4 regions of the Kluyvera sichuanensis genome follow, and region 3 is predicted to be linked to each of the others. Evidence: predicted binding sites of a transcription regulator. Region 3 holds the regulator's gene; each other region holds the start of a gene.
What was found. Region 3 encodes CRP, which controls carbon source genes, mostly activating them, when cyclic AMP is high. Its sites were predicted from a motif close to ATGTGANNNNNNTCACAT; they were not measured.
Positions count from the first base shown of each region.

Region 1: hpt (hypoxanthine phosphoribosyltransferase) is a predicted target of CRP. The motif match lies at 2,612-2,629, and genes of this name have one in related genera.
Region 2: deoC (deoxyribose-phosphate aldolase) is a predicted target of CRP. The motif match lies at 1,779-1,796, and genes of this name have one in related genera.
Region 4: AB2B48_RS10155 (CidA/LrgA family protein) is a predicted target of CRP. The motif match lies at 2,009-2,026, and genes of this name have one in related genera.

Region 1 is NZ_CP162271.1:4,606,716-4,610,930, forward strand. Features, by position in the region: gene AB2B48_RS21930 (hypothetical protein) at 1-93, shown strand, start outside; gene AB2B48_RS21935 (glucose/quinate/shikimate family membrane-bound PQQ-dependent dehydrogenase) at 163-2,553, opposite strand; gene hpt (hypoxanthine phosphoribosyltransferase) at 2,758-3,294, shown strand; gene can (carbonate dehydratase) at 3,385-4,047, opposite strand; gene AB2B48_RS21950 (ABC transporter ATP-binding protein) at 4,150-4,215, shown strand, end outside.
Region 2 is NZ_CP162271.1:4,426,347-4,430,561, reverse strand. Features, by position in the region: gene deoA (thymidine phosphorylase) at 1-728, opposite strand, end outside; gene deoC (deoxyribose-phosphate aldolase) at 866-1,645, opposite strand; gene AB2B48_RS21170 (YjjI family glycine radical enzyme) at 1,904-3,454, shown strand; gene AB2B48_RS21165 (YjjW family glycine radical enzyme activase) at 3,426-4,215, shown strand, end outside.
Region 3 is NZ_CP162271.1:3,294,468-3,298,682, reverse strand. Features, by position in the region: gene AB2B48_RS15995 (bifunctional acetylornithine/succinyldiaminopimelate transaminase) at 1-117, shown strand, start outside; gene AB2B48_RS15990 (YccS/YhfK family putative transporter) at 110-2,185, opposite strand; gene crp (cAMP-activated global transcriptional regulator CRP) at 2,240-2,872, opposite strand; gene AB2B48_RS15980 (OsmC family protein) at 3,177-3,581, shown strand; gene AB2B48_RS15975 (phosphoribulokinase) at 3,678-4,215, opposite strand, start outside.
Region 4 is NZ_CP162271.1:2,063,422-2,067,636, reverse strand. Features, by position in the region: gene cdd (cytidine deaminase) at 1-737, opposite strand, end outside; gene AB2B48_RS10160 (CidB/LrgB family autolysis modulator) at 867-1,562, opposite strand; gene AB2B48_RS10155 (CidA/LrgA family protein) at 1,562-1,960, opposite strand; gene AB2B48_RS10150 (LysR substrate-binding domain-containing protein) at 2,084-3,007, opposite strand; gene AB2B48_RS10145 (MFS transporter) at 3,177-4,215, shown strand, end outside.

The DNA.
Region 1 (4,215 bases), 1.3 Mb from region 3:
GTGCAGGCTGCCTTTAACATGACAAAAGATTTGGAAGGGCAGTATAAGGATGTGGCCAGGGCTTCGTTGCTGTCGATTAAGTTTGATAAGTAAATCGGCCGGGCCACAACGTTCGTAGCCCGGGCGAGGCGTTTACGCCGACCCCGGGGTCGGCGCTAACGCTTACTTCACGTCGTCAGGTAACGCATAGGCGACGATATAATCACCCATCTTCGTACCAAACGATCCGTGACCGCCTGCGGAAATGACCACGTACTGCTTGCCATTCACCTCATAGGTCATCGGCGTTGCCTGACCGCCTGCTGGCAGACGACCCTGCCACAGTTTCTCACCGTTGCTCATGTTGTAAGCTCGCAGGTAGTTATCGGCAGTAGCGGCGATAAACAGCACGTTACCGGCTGTGGAGATTGGGCCACCCAGCATCGGCATACCCATATTAAACGGCAGCGGAACCGGCAGTGGGAACGGCAGGCTATCCTGCGGTGTACCCAGACGTTTTTTCCACACTACTTCGTTAGTTTTCAGATCCAGCGCCGAGATATAACCCCAGGCTGGCTGTTTGCACGGCAGGCCAAACGGTGACAGGAACGCGTTCAGCGTCACGCCAAACGGCACGCCGTACTGCGGCTGAATACCAGACTCGGTACCGCTGGATTTCGCGTCTTTCGGTGGCTCCATCGGGTTGCCTGGGCCACGTGGGATCAGCTTCGACACGAACGGCAGCGCCATCGGGTTAGCAATCGCCACCTGGCGGTTAGGGTCAACGGAGATACCGCCCCACTCGAACATCCCCAGGTTACCCGGGAACACCAGCGTGCCCTGCTCGGATGGTGGGGTGAAGATGCCTTCATAGCGCAGTTTGTGGAACATCACGCGGCACACCAGCTGATCGAACATGGTGGCGCCCCACATGTCCGCACCGGTCAGATCTTTCTTCGGACGGAAGCTCAGGTCGGAGAACGGCTGGGTTTTGGTGACGTAGTCGCCTTTGGCTGCACCCTGAGGAACCGGTTTTTCCGGTGCCGGCACAACCAGCTCGCCGTTACGGCGGTCGAGCACGAAGATATTACCGGTTTTCGCCGGGGCGTAGATGACCGGCACCGTCTTACCGTCAACGCTGATATCTGCCAGCGTTGGCTGGGACGGCATATCCATATCCCACAAATCGTGGTGAACGGTCTGGTAGCTCCAGGCAAGCTTACCGGTGGTCGCATTCAGCGCCACAATTGAGCTCGCGTAGCGTTCCTGCTCTGGCGTACGGTTGCCACCCCAGATATCCGGCGTGGTGACACCCATCGGCAGATAGACCAGATCCAGCTTCGCGTCATAGGCCGCTGGCGCCCAGGAGTTCGGCGAGTTGAAGGTATAATGCGAACCTGCTGGCGGGATAGCGTTTGGATCTTTCGCACCCGGATCAAAGGCCCACAGCAGCTTGCCGCTGTTAACATCAAAGCCGCGAATCACGCCAGACGGCTCACGGGTAGAGAAGTTATCGGTGACCGCACCGGCAATCACGATGACTTTATCTGTGATAATCGGTGGTGAAGTCGGTTCGTACATGCCCGGCGTGGTGACCGGCATGTCGGTTTGCAGGTTGAGAATGCCTTTGTTGGCAAAGCTCTCGCACAGCTTACCGGTGTCGGCGTTGAGGGCGAAGATACGGCCATCGTTCACCGGCAGGATAATGCGGCGAGGGCAGTCGGCAACCACGTCAGGTGACGCGTTTGCGGCGGTCGCTTCATGGTAAGAGACGCCACGGCAGGTCACGTGCTGGAAGCTCGGGTCAGTGCCGAGTTGCGGGTCAAAGTGCCATTTCTCTTTACCGGTCGCTGCATCCAGGGCAAACACGCGCTGGTGAGCGGTACAGAGGTAGAGCATATTACCAATCTTGATCGGGGTGACTTCGTTGGTGATTTCACCCGGATCGTTTGGCTGCTTCAGGTCGCCGGTGCGGAATACCCAGGCTTCCTTCAGGTTGTGTACGTTGTCGGCATTAATCTGCTTTAACGGCGAGAAGCGCTGGCCTTCCTGGTTACGCCCATAGGCTGGCCAATCCTGGTCTGCGACCTGGGAGATTGGCTCGGCCGGTGTCGCATCTGCGCTCAGCGTGCCGTTAACCTCCTGGGGGTCGTGGAAACCGGCCCAGGTGAGGATACCGGCGCTGATAATCAGTGCGACGAGCAAAGCCGCCACGGCACCGCTTGACGGCACCACCAGACGACGCCAGACAAACGGCAAAATCAGCCAGACGCCGAAGATAACCAGCACGTCGCTGCGCGGCGTCAGCGCCCAGAAGTCAAAGCCGACTTCCCACACGCCCCATACCATGGTTGCCAGCAGCAGTAAGGCGTAAAGCCACAGCGCTGAACGCTTTGCGCGCCACAGCTGTGCCGTAATGCCCAGCATCACCAGGCCAGCGATAGGGTAATACCAGGAACCCCCAATCGCGACCAGCCATACGCCGCCAATCAGTAAATACAGGCCGCAGAATGCCGCAAAGAGGGCGGTTAGCCTCCCGAGCAGTCCTGGACGTTGATGATTTGTTTCAGCCATAGAAAAGTGTCCGTTTGTTTGTTAATTATTGCTTTCATTTCATTATAGGATTTAACAAGTGTGATCGAAATCACAAATTGAGCTTTATTATCGAATTAGCCGCGTCAATCGTTTTGCTGGTATACTTTCACGCTTGCTGATCAACCTCGCGGCTCTGGGTTAACGGGTTGAGTGATTTACATTTAAAATCATGTGGTTAGTTAAATGAAACATACTGTTGAAGTGATGATCCCGGAAGCGGAGATCAAGGCGCGTATCGCTGAACTGGGTCGTCTGATTAACGAGCGTTATAAAGACAGCGGTAGCGAAATGGTGTTAGTCGGTCTGCTGCGCGGCTCGTTCATGTTCATGGCCGACCTGTGCCGTGAAGTACAGGTTCCGCACGAAGTCGATTTTATGACGGCTTCCAGCTATGGCAGCGGTATGTCCACCACCCGCGACGTGAAAATCCTCAAAGATCTCGATGAAGATATCCGCGGTAAAGACGTGCTGATCGTTGAAGACATCATCGACTCCGGCAACACCCTGTCGAAAGTGCGTGAGATTCTGAGCCTGCGTGAGCCGAAGTCGCTGGCAATTTGTACGCTGCTGGATAAACCAACCCGTCGCGAAGTTGAAGTGCCGGTTGAGTTTGTCGGCTTCTCCATCCCGGACGAATTCGTGGTGGGTTATGGTATTGATTACGCTCAGCGTTATCGCCATCTGCCATACGTTGGCAAAGTGGTGCTGTTAGACGAGTAAGTTTGCAGGTAGCCCGGACGAGGCGGAATTCCGACTCCGGGACATGCCCGGCGTCACTGCGTTCGGCCGGGCGACAAGGGATGATTTCCCTTACTTATGATTGATGTGCTTTAACTTGAGGTTGGAAATTCCGTGGCGGTAACGCTGCTCGAGGGTTTCGCGGCTGACAGCGGTCACATCAAGATCGCGCAGTAGGCCGTCGTGAATACCGTACGCCCAACCGTGAATCATCACCTTCTGCCCACGTTTCCATGCTGATTGCATAATCGTCGAGTGGCCCAGGTTATAAACCTGCTCCATCACGTTCAGCTCGCATAGCGTATCCATGCGGCGTTCCGGCGGCATCTCGCCCAGCAATGAACTATGTTTGAACCAGATATCGCGAATGTGCAGCAGCCAGTTGTCGATTAACCCCAGTTCCGGGTTTTCAACCGCCGCCTGTACACCACCGCAGCCGTAGTGGCCACAGATAATAATGTGTTCAACTTCCAGCACATCAACGGCATACTGCACCACGGAAAGGCAGTTGAGATCGGTGTGGATAACCAGGTTTGCGACGTTACGGTGAACGAACAGTTCGCCAGGCTCAAGCCCGGTCAGACGTTCGGCGGGGACGCGGCTGTCAGAACAGCCAATCCATAAAAAACGGGGTTTTTGCGCTTGCGACAGTGTCGCAAAAAAGCCGGGATCCTCTTCTCTCAGCATTTTTGACCATAGTGCGTTATTGCTGATGAGTGTATCAATGTCTTTCATGGAGGCTTGTAACCAAGTGAAGTGCGTTGGGCTAATATAGGGCAACTCCTGATTTATTAAAACTAAATATCAAGTATCAGAATGTAAGGTAAGCGAAAATCTATGACCATTGCACTGGAATTAGAGCAACTGACAAAGACCTATCCTGGCGGCGTACAGGCGCTGCGT
Region 2 (4,215 bases), 1.1 Mb from region 3:
TTCATGTCAGTCAGCAGGGCCGTGGTTTTCACGCCTGCGCCGTTAGAAACGCCCACAATGGCTTCCGCCAGTGCCGCAGAAAGTTCGTAGGTCGGCATAAACGCGCCGCTGCCTACTTTCACGTCCATCACCAGCGCATCAAGACCTTCCGCCAGCTTTTTGGCGAGAATGGACGCAGTGATCAGCGGAATGGAGTCCACCGTCGCGGTAATGTCGCGGGTGGCATAAAAACGTTTGTCCGCCGGTGCGAGCGAGCTGGTCTGCCCAATAATCGCCACACCCACGTCTTTAATAATTTCACGAAAACGGTTGTCGTCCGGGAAGATGTCGAAGCCCGGAATGGCTTCCAGTTTGTCGAGCGTACCGCCGGTATGACCGAGGCCGCGACCGGAAATCATCGGAATATAGCCGCCGCAGGCTGCCACCATTGGGCCAAGCATCAGCGAGGTCACGTCACCCACGCCGCCGGTAGAGTGCTTGTCGACAATCGGGCCGTTGAGGTTGAGGCTCTTCCAGTCCAGGACGGTGCCTGAATCTCGCATCGCCATGGTCAGCGAGACACGCTCCGGCATGCTCATATCATGGAAGAAAATGGTCATCGCCAGCGCGGCAATCTGCCCTTCAGAGATGGTGTTGTCACGAATCCCGTTGATAAAGAAACGAATTTCTTCATCACTCAGCGCGTGGCCATCACGTTTTTTGCGAATAATTTCTTGAGCGAGAAACAAGGTACCCTCCTGATTAATCAGGTTAAATGCAGCGGGCTCGCGCCCGCGCTACGTTCCTGTAGCCCGGCCAAGCGTAGCGCCGCCGGGGAGATCCCGGAGTCGGCGCGCATGCGCCTCGTCCGGGCTACGATAATGCATTAATAGCTGCTAGCGCTTTTACCGTCGCCGTGGCCCAGCGCCTTCAGCAGGCTAGCCAGCAGAGAGGAAGCACCGAAGCGGTAGTGACGGGAGTCAGCCCAGTCCGCACCGAACAGTTCGTCAGCGATAGACAGGAACAGCTGTGCGTCTTCTGCAGTGCGAACGCCGCCCGCTGGCTTGAAGCCCACGCTTTTCTGTACGCCCATATCGCGGATCACTTCCATCATGATGCGCGCGCTTTCTGGCGTCGCATTCACCGGCACTTTACCAGTAGAAGTTTTGATGAAATCAGCGCCGGCTTTGATGGCGATTTCAGACGCTTTACGAATAAGCCGCTCTTCTTTCAGCTCGCCGGTTTCGATGATCACTTTCAGCAGCACGTTTGCCGCCGCACAGGCATCTTTACAGGCTTTCACCAGGTCGAAACCAACCTGCTCGTTACCCGCAATCAGTGCGCGGTATGGGAAGACCACGTCAACTTCGTCAGCACCGTAAGCGATAGCTGCGCGGGTTTCTGCCAGCGCAATATCGATGTCGTCGTTACCGTGCGGGAAGTTGGTGACGGTGGCGATGCGGATGTCCGGGGTTCCCTGCTCTTTCAGCGTTTTACGCGCAATCGGAATGAAACGCGGATAGATGCAGACAGCGGCGGTGTTGCCCACCGGCGTTTTCGCCTGATGACACAGCGCGATCACTTTCGCGTCGGTGTCGTCTTCGTTCAGGGTAGTTAAATCCATCAACTGCAGCGCACGCAGGCTGCTTGCCTTTAAATCAGTCATTTTTCTCTCCGACGGCATACTGCCGTGTAAATCGTTACCTTGCGGGTCTGTGACTATTGTAACACTGCCCCGCGTTCACACTTCGACTTTCATCACACTTAGTGAAAACTTCGTACAAAATTGCATAACAATAACGAGACATACATCAAATTTCGGAACCGAAAACGGTAATTAAAGCACCCGTTCGACTGCTGGGATCAAAAGACGGCCTCATCGTTTTTCATACACTTCGCCTATCGCTCGTCTGAGGAACTGAACATGCCAACATCGAATGATTCATCACTGCTGCAACACTGCCAGCAAATTGTGACAAGCTCCGTGTTAACCCCAGAACAGAAACGTCATTTTCTGGCGCTGGAGGCCGAAAACGCCCTGCCGTATCCAGAACTCTCTGAGGAAGCGCAGGCGGCGCTGGCCGACGGCGTCATTTGCGATATGTATGAAGGGCATGCGCCGTATAAGCCGCGTTACGTCCTGCCGGACTACGCGCGTTTTCTGGCTAACGGTTCTGAATGGCTGGAGCTGGAGGGAGCCAAAGATCTGGACGATGCCCTTTCGCTGCTGACCATTTTGTACCACCATGTCCCTTCCGTGACGGCGATGCCGGTTTACCTCGGTCATCTTGATGCGCTGTTATCGCCTTATGTTAGAATTCTAACACAAGATGAAATTGATATTCGAATAAAACGTTTCTGGCGCTATCTCGATCGCACGCTCCCTGATGCGTTCACGCACGTCAATATTGGCCCGCTTGATACGCCAGTCACCCGCGCGATATTACGTGCAGACTCAGAGTTAAAGCAGGTCGCGCCAAATCTGACCTTTATCTACGACCCGGAAATAACCTCCGATGATTTGCTGCTGCAGGTAGCACAAAATATCTGCGAGTGCAGTAAGCCGCACATCGCCAACGGGCCGTTAAATGATAAAATATTCACAAATGGTCAATATGGCATCGTAAGCTGTTACAACTCGCTGCCGCTTGCCGGCGGCGGCAGTACGCTGGTGCGCCTGAATCTCCAGCAGGTGGCGCAACGCAGTGAATCGATCGATGATTTCTTTGCCAACGTGTTACCGCGTTTCTGCCAGCTGCAAGTCGATATCATCGATGCGCGCTGCCGCTTCCTCTACGAGCAGTCGCACTTCTTTGAGAATAGCTTCCTGGTGAGTGAAGGGTTGATCGACCCGGACCGTTTTGTGCCGATGTTCGGCATTTACTCGCTCGCCGAGGCGGTTAACATCCTGTGCGAGCGCGAAGGGCTTAGCGGGCGCTACGGTAAAGACGAGCAGGCGAATCAGCTGGCCTACCGCATCAGCGCCGAGCTTGCCGCCTTCGTCGCCCGTACGCCGGTACAGTACGGCTGGCAGCAGCGCGCACTGCTCCACGCACAGTCCGGCATCAGCTCAGACATTGGCACCACACCAGGCGCACGTCTGCCATACGGCGACGAGCCGGACCCGATAAACCACCTGCTCACCGTCGCCCCACATCACGCCCACTACACCGCAGGGATCAGCGATATACTGACCCTGGATGAAACCGTGAAACGTAACCCGCAGGCGGTCATGCAGCTCTGCCTCGGCGCGTTTAAAGTCGGTATGCGTGAGTTCAGCGCCAACGTCAGCGGTAACGATCTGGTGCGCGTCACGGGCTATATGGTGCGCCTGTCCGACCTGCAAAAATACCGTGATGAAGGCTCCCGCACCAACACCACGTGGCTGGGCGAAGAAGCCGCACGCAACACGCGTATCCTGGAACGTCAACCTCGTGTCGTGAGCCATGAACAGCAGATGCGCTTTAGTCAGTAAAATTATCCCGTTCTCCTGCGTCGACGGGCCCGGCAGCCGCCTGGCCCTGTTTCTGCAGGGCTGCAACCTGCGCTGCAAAAACTGCCATAACCCGTGGACAATGGGGCGTTGCAACGACTGCGGTGAGTGCGTGCCGCAGTGTCCGCACCTGGCGTTAAGCGTGCACGACGGGAAAGTCAGCTGGCAGGCGGAGGTTTGCCAGCAGTGCGATACCTGTCTGCATATGTGCCCGCAGCAGGCCACGCCGATGGCGCAAACCATGAGCGTGGAGCAAGTGATTCAGCAGATAGCGCAGGTCGCACCGTTTATCGAGGGTATTACCGTCAGCGGCGGCGAAGCCACCACGCAGTTACCGTTCATCATCGCCCTCTTCCAGACGCTGAAATCTACGCCTTCACTGACGCACCTGACCTGCCTCGTCGACAGTAACGGCGAGCTGCCGCTAAGCGGTTGGCAGAAGCTGCAAGCGGTGTGTGACGGGGTGATGGTCGATTTAAAATCCTGGGATAGCGACCGCCATCTGGCCCTGACCGGACGCGGCAACGCACGGATCAAACAGAGCATTCAGTGGCTTGCCCAGCACGGCATGCTGACGGAGCTACGGCTGCTGGTTATTCCGGGGCACAGTGATTATCTGGAGGAAGCGGAGCCACTAGGCGCGTTTATCGCCGGGCTGGGGGATATTCCCGTGCGTCTGAACGCCTTTCACGCACACGGCGTTTACGGTGAGGCAAAAGCGTGGGGTAGCGCCGGGCCAACGG
Region 3 (4,215 bases):
GTACTGAACGCAGGGCCGGATGTGATGCGCTTTGCGCCATCGCTGGTGGTGGAAGAGGCGGATATCGACGAAGGGATGCAGCGCTTCGCTCAGGCGGTCGCTAAAATCGTTAGCTAGCCCGTCGTTTTAACCAGCCGCCATGACGGGGGCGCTGTCGCCAGGCCACCGACGAGATGGTGTGCATGGTGCTCAGATGCCCCAGAATACGCTGAAGATGCTGTTCCATGGTGCTTAACGGCCCGTGGGACAGCGCGTCCGGCGACTCCATAATATTCACTTCACCGCTACTTCCCGCCTCATCGTACTCCAGACGCTGCTGACAGCGCTGAAGGGCAACCTCACAGGATTCCAGATACTGCTGCGCCAGATCCGGCGTCAGCATATTGTGCTCGCGCGCCAGCGTGGTCATGGCATTAATGTGCTCGACGATAAACTGACTATGGGTGACCCACAGCTTCATATCTGCCAGATAACGCGAGTTGAAGCCCGGCTCCTGCATGGCCTGATTCAGCGTGTTGAAGAGCGTGTTGTGTGCCTGGTTGACGCGCATCCGCTGGTAGGCAAGCTTCGGTGCCTGCGGGTCGGGGCTTAAGATGAGACGAATGGCCTCCTGGTCTGCCTCCAGCGCCGCCTGAGCGTTTTGCCGCAGCTGGCCGCTTTGCCACTGTGGCCAGAGCCAGATCATGCCGCCAAAGGCAATCAGGCAGCCGATGATGGTGTCGATAAAGCGGGCGACGATGAACTGCTCGCCGTTCAGCGTCAGAATCTGCAGGGTATACACGGCAGTGATAGTAAAGCCAACGGTGGCCCAGCCGTAGTGGCGACGGATGATCAGGTAACTCCCCAGCGTGACGATAAGCATGCCTGTCAGCGCCAGCCCTTCCGGCGCATGGAAGTGCAGGACGACGGCGGCAATCACCAGCCCCGCCAGCGTGCCCGCCGCGCGGTGGAATATACGTACGCGGGTTGCGCCGTAGCCGTTCTGCGTGACCAGCAGCACCGTCATCAGGATCCAGTAAGGCTTCGGTAGGTGCAGCGCTGCGCCCATCAGGCTGGCGATGCTCAGCATCACGCTGAGCCGGGCGGCGTTGCGCAGGGCCGGGGATTTCAGCGACAGGTAGTTTTTAAGCGCCGGGAATAGCGGCAGGCGGCGCTGTTTATCGGCCATCAGGTCACGCGGGTAGAGCGGTCGCTGGGAGCGCAGCACGCGGGCGATACGGCTGAAGTGCCAGGCGCAGAACTGGCCGACCGGGTTATCCGGATGCTGGTCGGCAATTTTTTCCAGCGCGCCGATCTGCTTATCCATATTGAAGCGAGTCGGGTAGCGGTGATAGAGAATATCGTCTGCCAGTACCCTCAGGCGTGCCGCGACGGTCTGGGCGTTCCAGCGGATCACCGCTTCGGCGTGGCTGCGTTCAACCAGCTTTTGTACCTCTTCCGGTTGGTGCAGGCTGACGGAGATATGCTCCTGTAAATCGAGCCCCACCTGGAAGGCGCGCAGCAGGCGCTTGTAGTCGTTGTGCTGGTTAGCCGCAAGCATGTGCAACTGCTGATAGCATTGGGAAATCAGATCCACCACTTTCTGCTGGCGAGTCAGCAGCGGCGGCAGCGCGGTGCTCGGGTCGGTGTGCTGGGTCAGCAGGCTATATTTAGCCTCGCAGTATTCGGCAAGCTGGCGATAGAGCAGGCTCAGCGATTCCCGCAGCGGCTGTTCGCGCCACATCCAGAACCACCACCAGTTAAACAGCCCGTACCAGAGCGTGCCCAGCGCGTAGAGCAGCAATGGCTCCCAGATGGGCATATTACCCGCCAGGCTTAGGGTAAAGATGGAAGCAATCAGCGAGGCAGGCAGCAGCCGCCCGTGCAGCGCGCTGATTTCCGCCGTGACGCCCAGCAGCAGCGCCAGCCCGGTGAGAATCAACGGTAGGGAAATGTCGTGTTCCAGCAGCAGCTGTACGGCAAGGCTACAGCCAGCAAACAGGCAGCCGCCAATAATCAGGCGCTTAAAAAAGCGTTTATGCGGCGTGTCGAGGCCAGCGATATTGCAGCAGGCGGGCACTAAGGAGAACAGCAGACCTTGCTGGAGGTGGCCGAGAAGCAGCCCGATGGCAACCGGCAGGCATAACACCAGCGTTTGCCGCAGTGCATAGTTGACTTCCGGGTGGTAAATCAGCCTGCGCCACATAGGGGGAAAACAAAAATGGCGTATTGCTTTCACAATACGCCATTTTGGGCCGGATTAGCGGGTACCGTAAACGACAATGGTTTTGCCGTGCGCGGAGATCAGGTTCTGATCTTCCAGCATTTTCAGAATACGGCCCACGGTTTCACGGGAGCAGCCAACGATCTGACCGATTTCCTGACGGGTGATTTTAATCTGCATACCGTCTGGGTGGGTCATCGCATCAGGCTGTTTTGCCAGGTTCAGCAGGGTCTGTGCGATACGACCGGTAACGTCCAGGAAGGCCAGGTTACCGACTTTTTCGGAAGTGACCTGCAGACGACGCGCCATCTGAGAAGAGAGACGCATCAGAATGTCCGGGTTAACCTGGATCAGCTGACGGAATTTTTTATAAGAGATTTCAGCAACTTCACAAGCGGTTTTTGCTCGTACCCATGCGCTGCGTTCCTGGCCTTCTTCGAACAGACCCAGCTCGCCGATAAAATCGCCCTGGTTGAGGTAAGAGAGGATCATCTCTTTGCCTTCTTCGTCCTTGATGAGTACAGCCACGGAGCCTTTTACGATGTAATACAGCGTCTCTGCTTTTTCACCCTGGTGAATCAGCGTGCTCTTCGATGGGTACTTATGAATATGGCAATGAGACAAGAACCATTCGAGAGTAGGGTCTGTTTGCGGTTTGCCAAGCACCATGCGCGGTTATCCTCTGTTATAAGCTCTTCCCAGCGGCAAAAACATTGCAGCCACTGGTTGCAATAGTATCCTTCCCGTTACCTGGGAAGTCGGCTGTCGAATAGGGTCGCAGCCTGTAATGTGATGTCCTCTGCATACATGCAGTACGTTTATGTATTACCGTAGCATCCTGACTGTTTTAGCATAGCTTTTGCCGTGTGTCTCCTGGTGTCTCGCTTCAGCATGACGTCGATCGCCTTCCATTGCGAGAATTGTTATGTGCGCGTAATCTGAGAAGAAAATTGCAACCTGGGAGTTAAATATTATGCAAGCGCGTGTGAAATGGGTTGAGGGGTTAACCTTCCTCGGTGAGTCAGCTTCAGGCCACCAAATTTTGATGGACGGTAACTCTGGCGATAAAGCGCCAAGCCCGATGGAAGTGGTGCTGATGGCCGCCGGCGGTTGCAGCGCGATTGACGTGGTCTCCATCCTGCAAAAAGGTCGCAATGACGTGACCGACTGCGAAGTGAAGCTCACCTCCGAGCGTCGTGAAGAAGCCCCGCGTCTGTTTACGCACATCAACCTGCACTTTATCGTCACCGGTAAAGCGTTGAAGGATGCGGCGGTATCGCGTGCGGTCGATCTCTCTGCTGAGAAATACTGCTCGGTTGCGCTGATGCTCGAAAAAGCGGTGAACATCACTCACTCTTACGAAGTGATTGAAGGCTGATTACATGCCAGACGTAGCCCGGCCGAACGTAGTAACGCCGGGGCCATTCCCGGCGTCGGTGCTCGCGCGCCTCGTCCGGGCTACCTGGTCTTGATGCTAGTTCCGACCTTCCATCAGACGCTGCACCAGCGGCGTCATGATTAATTCCATCGCCAGCCCCATCTTCCCACCGGGAACGACCAGCGTATTCATATGCGAGATAAATGAACCCTGCAACATGGCCAGTAGCCACGGGTAGTCGATGTGGTCGAGATTACGGAAGTGAATCACCACGAAACTCTCGTCCAGCGACGGAATGCTTTTGGCCGCAAATGGGTTAGAGGTGTCGACCGTCGGCACGCGCTGGAAGTTGATATGAGTGCGGGAGAACTGCGGGGTAATGAAGTTGATGTAGTCTTCCATCGACCGCACCACCGAATCCATCACTGCCTCACGAGAGTGACCGCGCTCGCTGGTGTCGCGGATCATCTTCTGAATCCACTCCAGGTTAACAATCGGTACCACGCCGACCAACAGATCAACATGGCGAGCCACATCGTGCTGCGGGGTAACGACGCCACCGTGCAGTCCTTCATAGAACAGCACATCGGTCGGTTCCGGCAGCGGCTGCCACGGCGTAAACGTACCGGGCACC
Region 4 (4,215 bases), 1.2 Mb from region 3:
AGGTTCAGGGCACCCTGCAGCGGTGGCAGCGTTGGGTTAAACGCCGCGTTTTCCGCATAGCTGCCGCTGAAAATGGTACCGTCACGCAGCTCCAGCGCCACGCCGGAGGGCGCTTTACTGTATGGGGTATGGCTGTGGTTAGCGGCCTGAATGGCAGCTTGCGCCAGCGCATCGCCCTCGAGCGGATAACCATGATCCTGCTCGTCCATCAGCAGGGTTTTGATATCGAGGTCTTTTGGCCCGAACGCGTCCGGCAGGTAGTCTTGCAGCGTATGCGGCTGACGGCCCGGCAGGTTGATACGCAGCGCCAGCCCGCTGTTCAGTTCATTCATAAACTGACGGCAGTGGCCGCACGGCGTGTAGTTAACGGTAATGGCCTGCAGAGATTTTTCGCCGCGCAGCCAGGCATGGCTGATGGCGCTCTGTTCTGCGTGCACGGTCTGCTGCATGGTGGCACCGAGGAATTCCATGTTGCCGCCAAAGTACCAGGTACCGCTCACGCCGCGGGCGATAGCGCCTACGTTAAAGTGAGACAGGTCGGCACGGGCGCAGGCTGCTGCCAGCGGCAGGAGCGCGAAAGCGAGCGCGTCTTCGTCCAGCCCCGTCGCCGTTTTAAGCGAAGAGACCTGCTCGGCGCTCAGCAGAGCAGGGAAGTGCGGATCGGCTAGCAGGGGAGCGATAGCGGTCTGCAGATCTGCCGCCAGTTGCGAAAAAGCAGATTGAAAACGTGGATGCATGGCGTTGTGCCTCATAACAATGTAATGGGATCGTAGTGTACGGGGCGCAAGCGCCCCGATTAGTGATCAATATCTCATTGTTAATGCAACGTGTGTAACATCAATTAAAAATGTGTGATTTGTCTCGTTTTATCCCACTACCGACAGAATAATCGGGAACAGGAATGGCGCAATCAGCGAGGTAATGATGCCGCAGATAACCAACGCCAGCGAACTAAACGCCCCTTCCTGATAGTCCATCTCGGCGCAGCGAGCGGTGCCGAGGGCGTGCGAGGCGGTGCCCATTGACAGCCCGCGTGAGGCTTTGGTGGTAATCCGCATCAGGTTCAGCAGGGTATGACCAAATACTGCCCCGAGAATACCGACGTAAATCACGCACACGGCGCTAATGGCCGGAATACCGCCGATGCTGCCGCTGACCGCCATCGCGATCGGCGTGGTCACCGATTTCGGCAGAATAGAAGCGGCGATTTGCGGTGAAGCCCCCATCATCAGCGCCACTGACGTCCCGGTGATCATCGCCACCGCGCTGCCGACGAAGCAGATAGTAATGATGGATTTCCAGCGGGCGCGGATCTGGTGCAGCTGTTCATACAGCGGATAGGCCAGGGCGACCACCGCAGGCTGCAGCAGATCGTTCAGCACTTCACTACCCTTAAAGTAGTGATCGTACGGAATATCGGTCAGCAGCAGGAACGGAATTATCACTATCATCGACACCAGCAGCGGGTTAAGCAGCGGCATCTTAAAGCGCGCGGCAAGCTTACGGGCGGCGAAAAAGACGACTAAGGTCAGCGGCAAAGACCACCAGATATAGTGCAGCATTATTTATCCGCTCCCTCACGACCAACGACTTTACGCTCACCGTGAATCAGGTGAGAGCTCCAGCTCACCACCACCAGCACCACCAACGTACTGATGGTACAGGAGACGACCACCGGGCCGAACTGCGCGCTCAGCAGCGAGAAGTACTGCATCACGCCCACGCCAATCGGCACGAACAGCAGCGCCATATAGCGGATAAGGATGTAGCAGCCGGGGTTGACCCACTTCGCGGGCAGGATTTGCAGCGCCAGCAGCACAAACATAATAAGCATGCCGATAATGCTGCCGGGAATGGTAATCGGCAGCAGCGACGAAATAAAAATACCGGCATACAGACAGGCGTAAATCAGCACGAATGCACGCAGGTATTGCCAGATTAAATTCAGCGATTTGAGCATGGGATTCACCTTTGGTGGAATGCATTCATCATACAATTAAACCCTGAAATGTGCTACCGATCACATCATGAAATCTGAGCATACCTGATATAGATAACGCGAACATCAGGCATCTGCCCGGCGTTATTCCGCCATTTGTACCGGATGCGACAAATAGTGGAGAAACCGGCTTAGCGCAAGCGAAGGCGTGCTCGATTTGCGCCAGAATACGCCAACGCTGCCTTTCTGCTCAACACGTGGCAGCGCCAGAATGGCGAGCTGGCCCTGGCTCTGGTATCGCTCCGCCAGACGCAGTGACAGAATTGAGATCATATCGCTGCTTTGCAGCAGGTTGACGCTGACGTTCATCGAGGCTGACTCAATGGTATTTTCAGGCAGCATGACGCCGTTTTCCACCAGGGCGTTGTCGATGCTTTGGCGAATCGGCGTGCCGTTAGGCCAGACTATCCAACGCCATGACGCCAGGTCCTCCCACGACAGTCGGCTGCGGTGGGCGAGGGGATGGTCGGTTCGCGCCACGAAACAGACCGGTTCGGTATAGAGCACCTCATAATTCAGCGGCAGTTCCAGCGCCCGGCCGCCAATACGCCCAACCACCACGTCCACGACGCCGGACTGCAAATCATGCAGCAGCGGCGTCATCACCTTCTCTTCAATATTCAGATGCAGCGTTGGCATTTCGGCCAGCAGCGGGAAAATGGCCTGGGAGACGCAGTCGGTCGCCACCGGCGAGCAGCCGATTTTCAGGCTCCCCACAAGGCCGCCCTGTTTAAAACGCTCCATCTCAAACTGCGAGCGTTCGATGTCGTTAATCAGCCGCTGTGCGTGCTGAAGCAGCAGCTTACCGCCCTCGGACACGCGCAGCCCTTTGCTGTGACGTTCAAAAAGCGTGATGCCCAGCTCTTCTTCAAATTGGGTTAACCATTTTGAGAGCGCGGGCTGGGTGATGTGCATCATTTTAGCGACCTGAGTCAGGTTTCCCTGCTCGCCAAGTGCCACCAGCATCTTCAGATGGTGGAGCTTCAGCTTCTGCGTCCAATCGGCCATGAGATATAACCTCCAGGTTATGGATAGGCATGAAATGCCATTGTACAACTCATTTCACATGTCACAAGATAGCAACATAAAAGCAAAAAAATAAACATCTTACTCTGAGCCGTTCTGGCGAAAGCGTGAACGGCGACGTGGATAACCTGCATATACCGAGGCCCTCCCTATGACGCAACGACGTGAACTACAGGCACTCATCGATGTCGCTCCGATCGGCAAGATGCAGTGGCGCGTCATCATCTGCTGTTTCCTGGTAGTGATGATGGACGGTTTTGATACCGCCGCGATTGGCTTTATCGCCCCAGCCATTCGCGACCACTGGCAGCTAACCGCAGGCGATCTGGCACCGCTGTTTGGCGCAGGTCTGCTGGGGTTAACCGCAGGCGCCTTGCTGTGCGGCCCGCTCTCTGACCGGCTCGGGCGCAAACGCGTTATCGAATGGTGCGTGGCGCTGTTTGGCCTCTTCAGCCTGCTGTCGGCGTTCTCACCGAATCTGGAAGCCTTAATCATCCTGCGCTTTTTAACCGGCCTCGGCCTTGGCGGCGCGATGCCCAATACCATCACCATGACCTCTGAATACCTGCCGGCCCGCCGTCGCGGCGCGCTGGTCACCTTGATGTTCTGCGGCTTTACCCTCGGCTCGGCGCTGGGCGGTATCGTTAGCGCGCAGCTGGTGGCGGTGATTGGCTGGCACGGCATTCTGGTGCTGGGCGGCGTCTTGCCTATCGTGCTGTTCTTCGCGCTGCTGGCCGTGCTGCCGGAATCCCCGCGCTGGCTGGTGCGTCGTCAGCGTCCGCAGGCGGAAATTCGCCGCACCGTGAGCGCCATGACCGGCGAGCGTTATGACGACGCCGAGTTCTGGCTTGATGAACCGGCGGCAACCCAGAAGGGCAGCATCAGCCAGCTGTTCGCCGGGCGTCAGCTTACCATCACGCTGATGCTGTGGGTGGTGTTCTTTATGAGCCTGCTGATCATCTATTTACTCTCCAGCTGGATGCCAACCCTGCTGAACCATCGCGGTATCGATCTCCAGCACGCCTCGTGGGTAACGGCGGCGTTCCAGGTAGGCGGTACGCTGGGGGCGCTGATGCTCGGCGTGTTAATGGATAAATTCAACCCGTTCTGGGTGCTGGCGGTGAGCTATGCGCTGGGGGCGGTGTGCATTGTGATGATTGGCCTGAGCGAAAACGGCCTGTGGATGATGG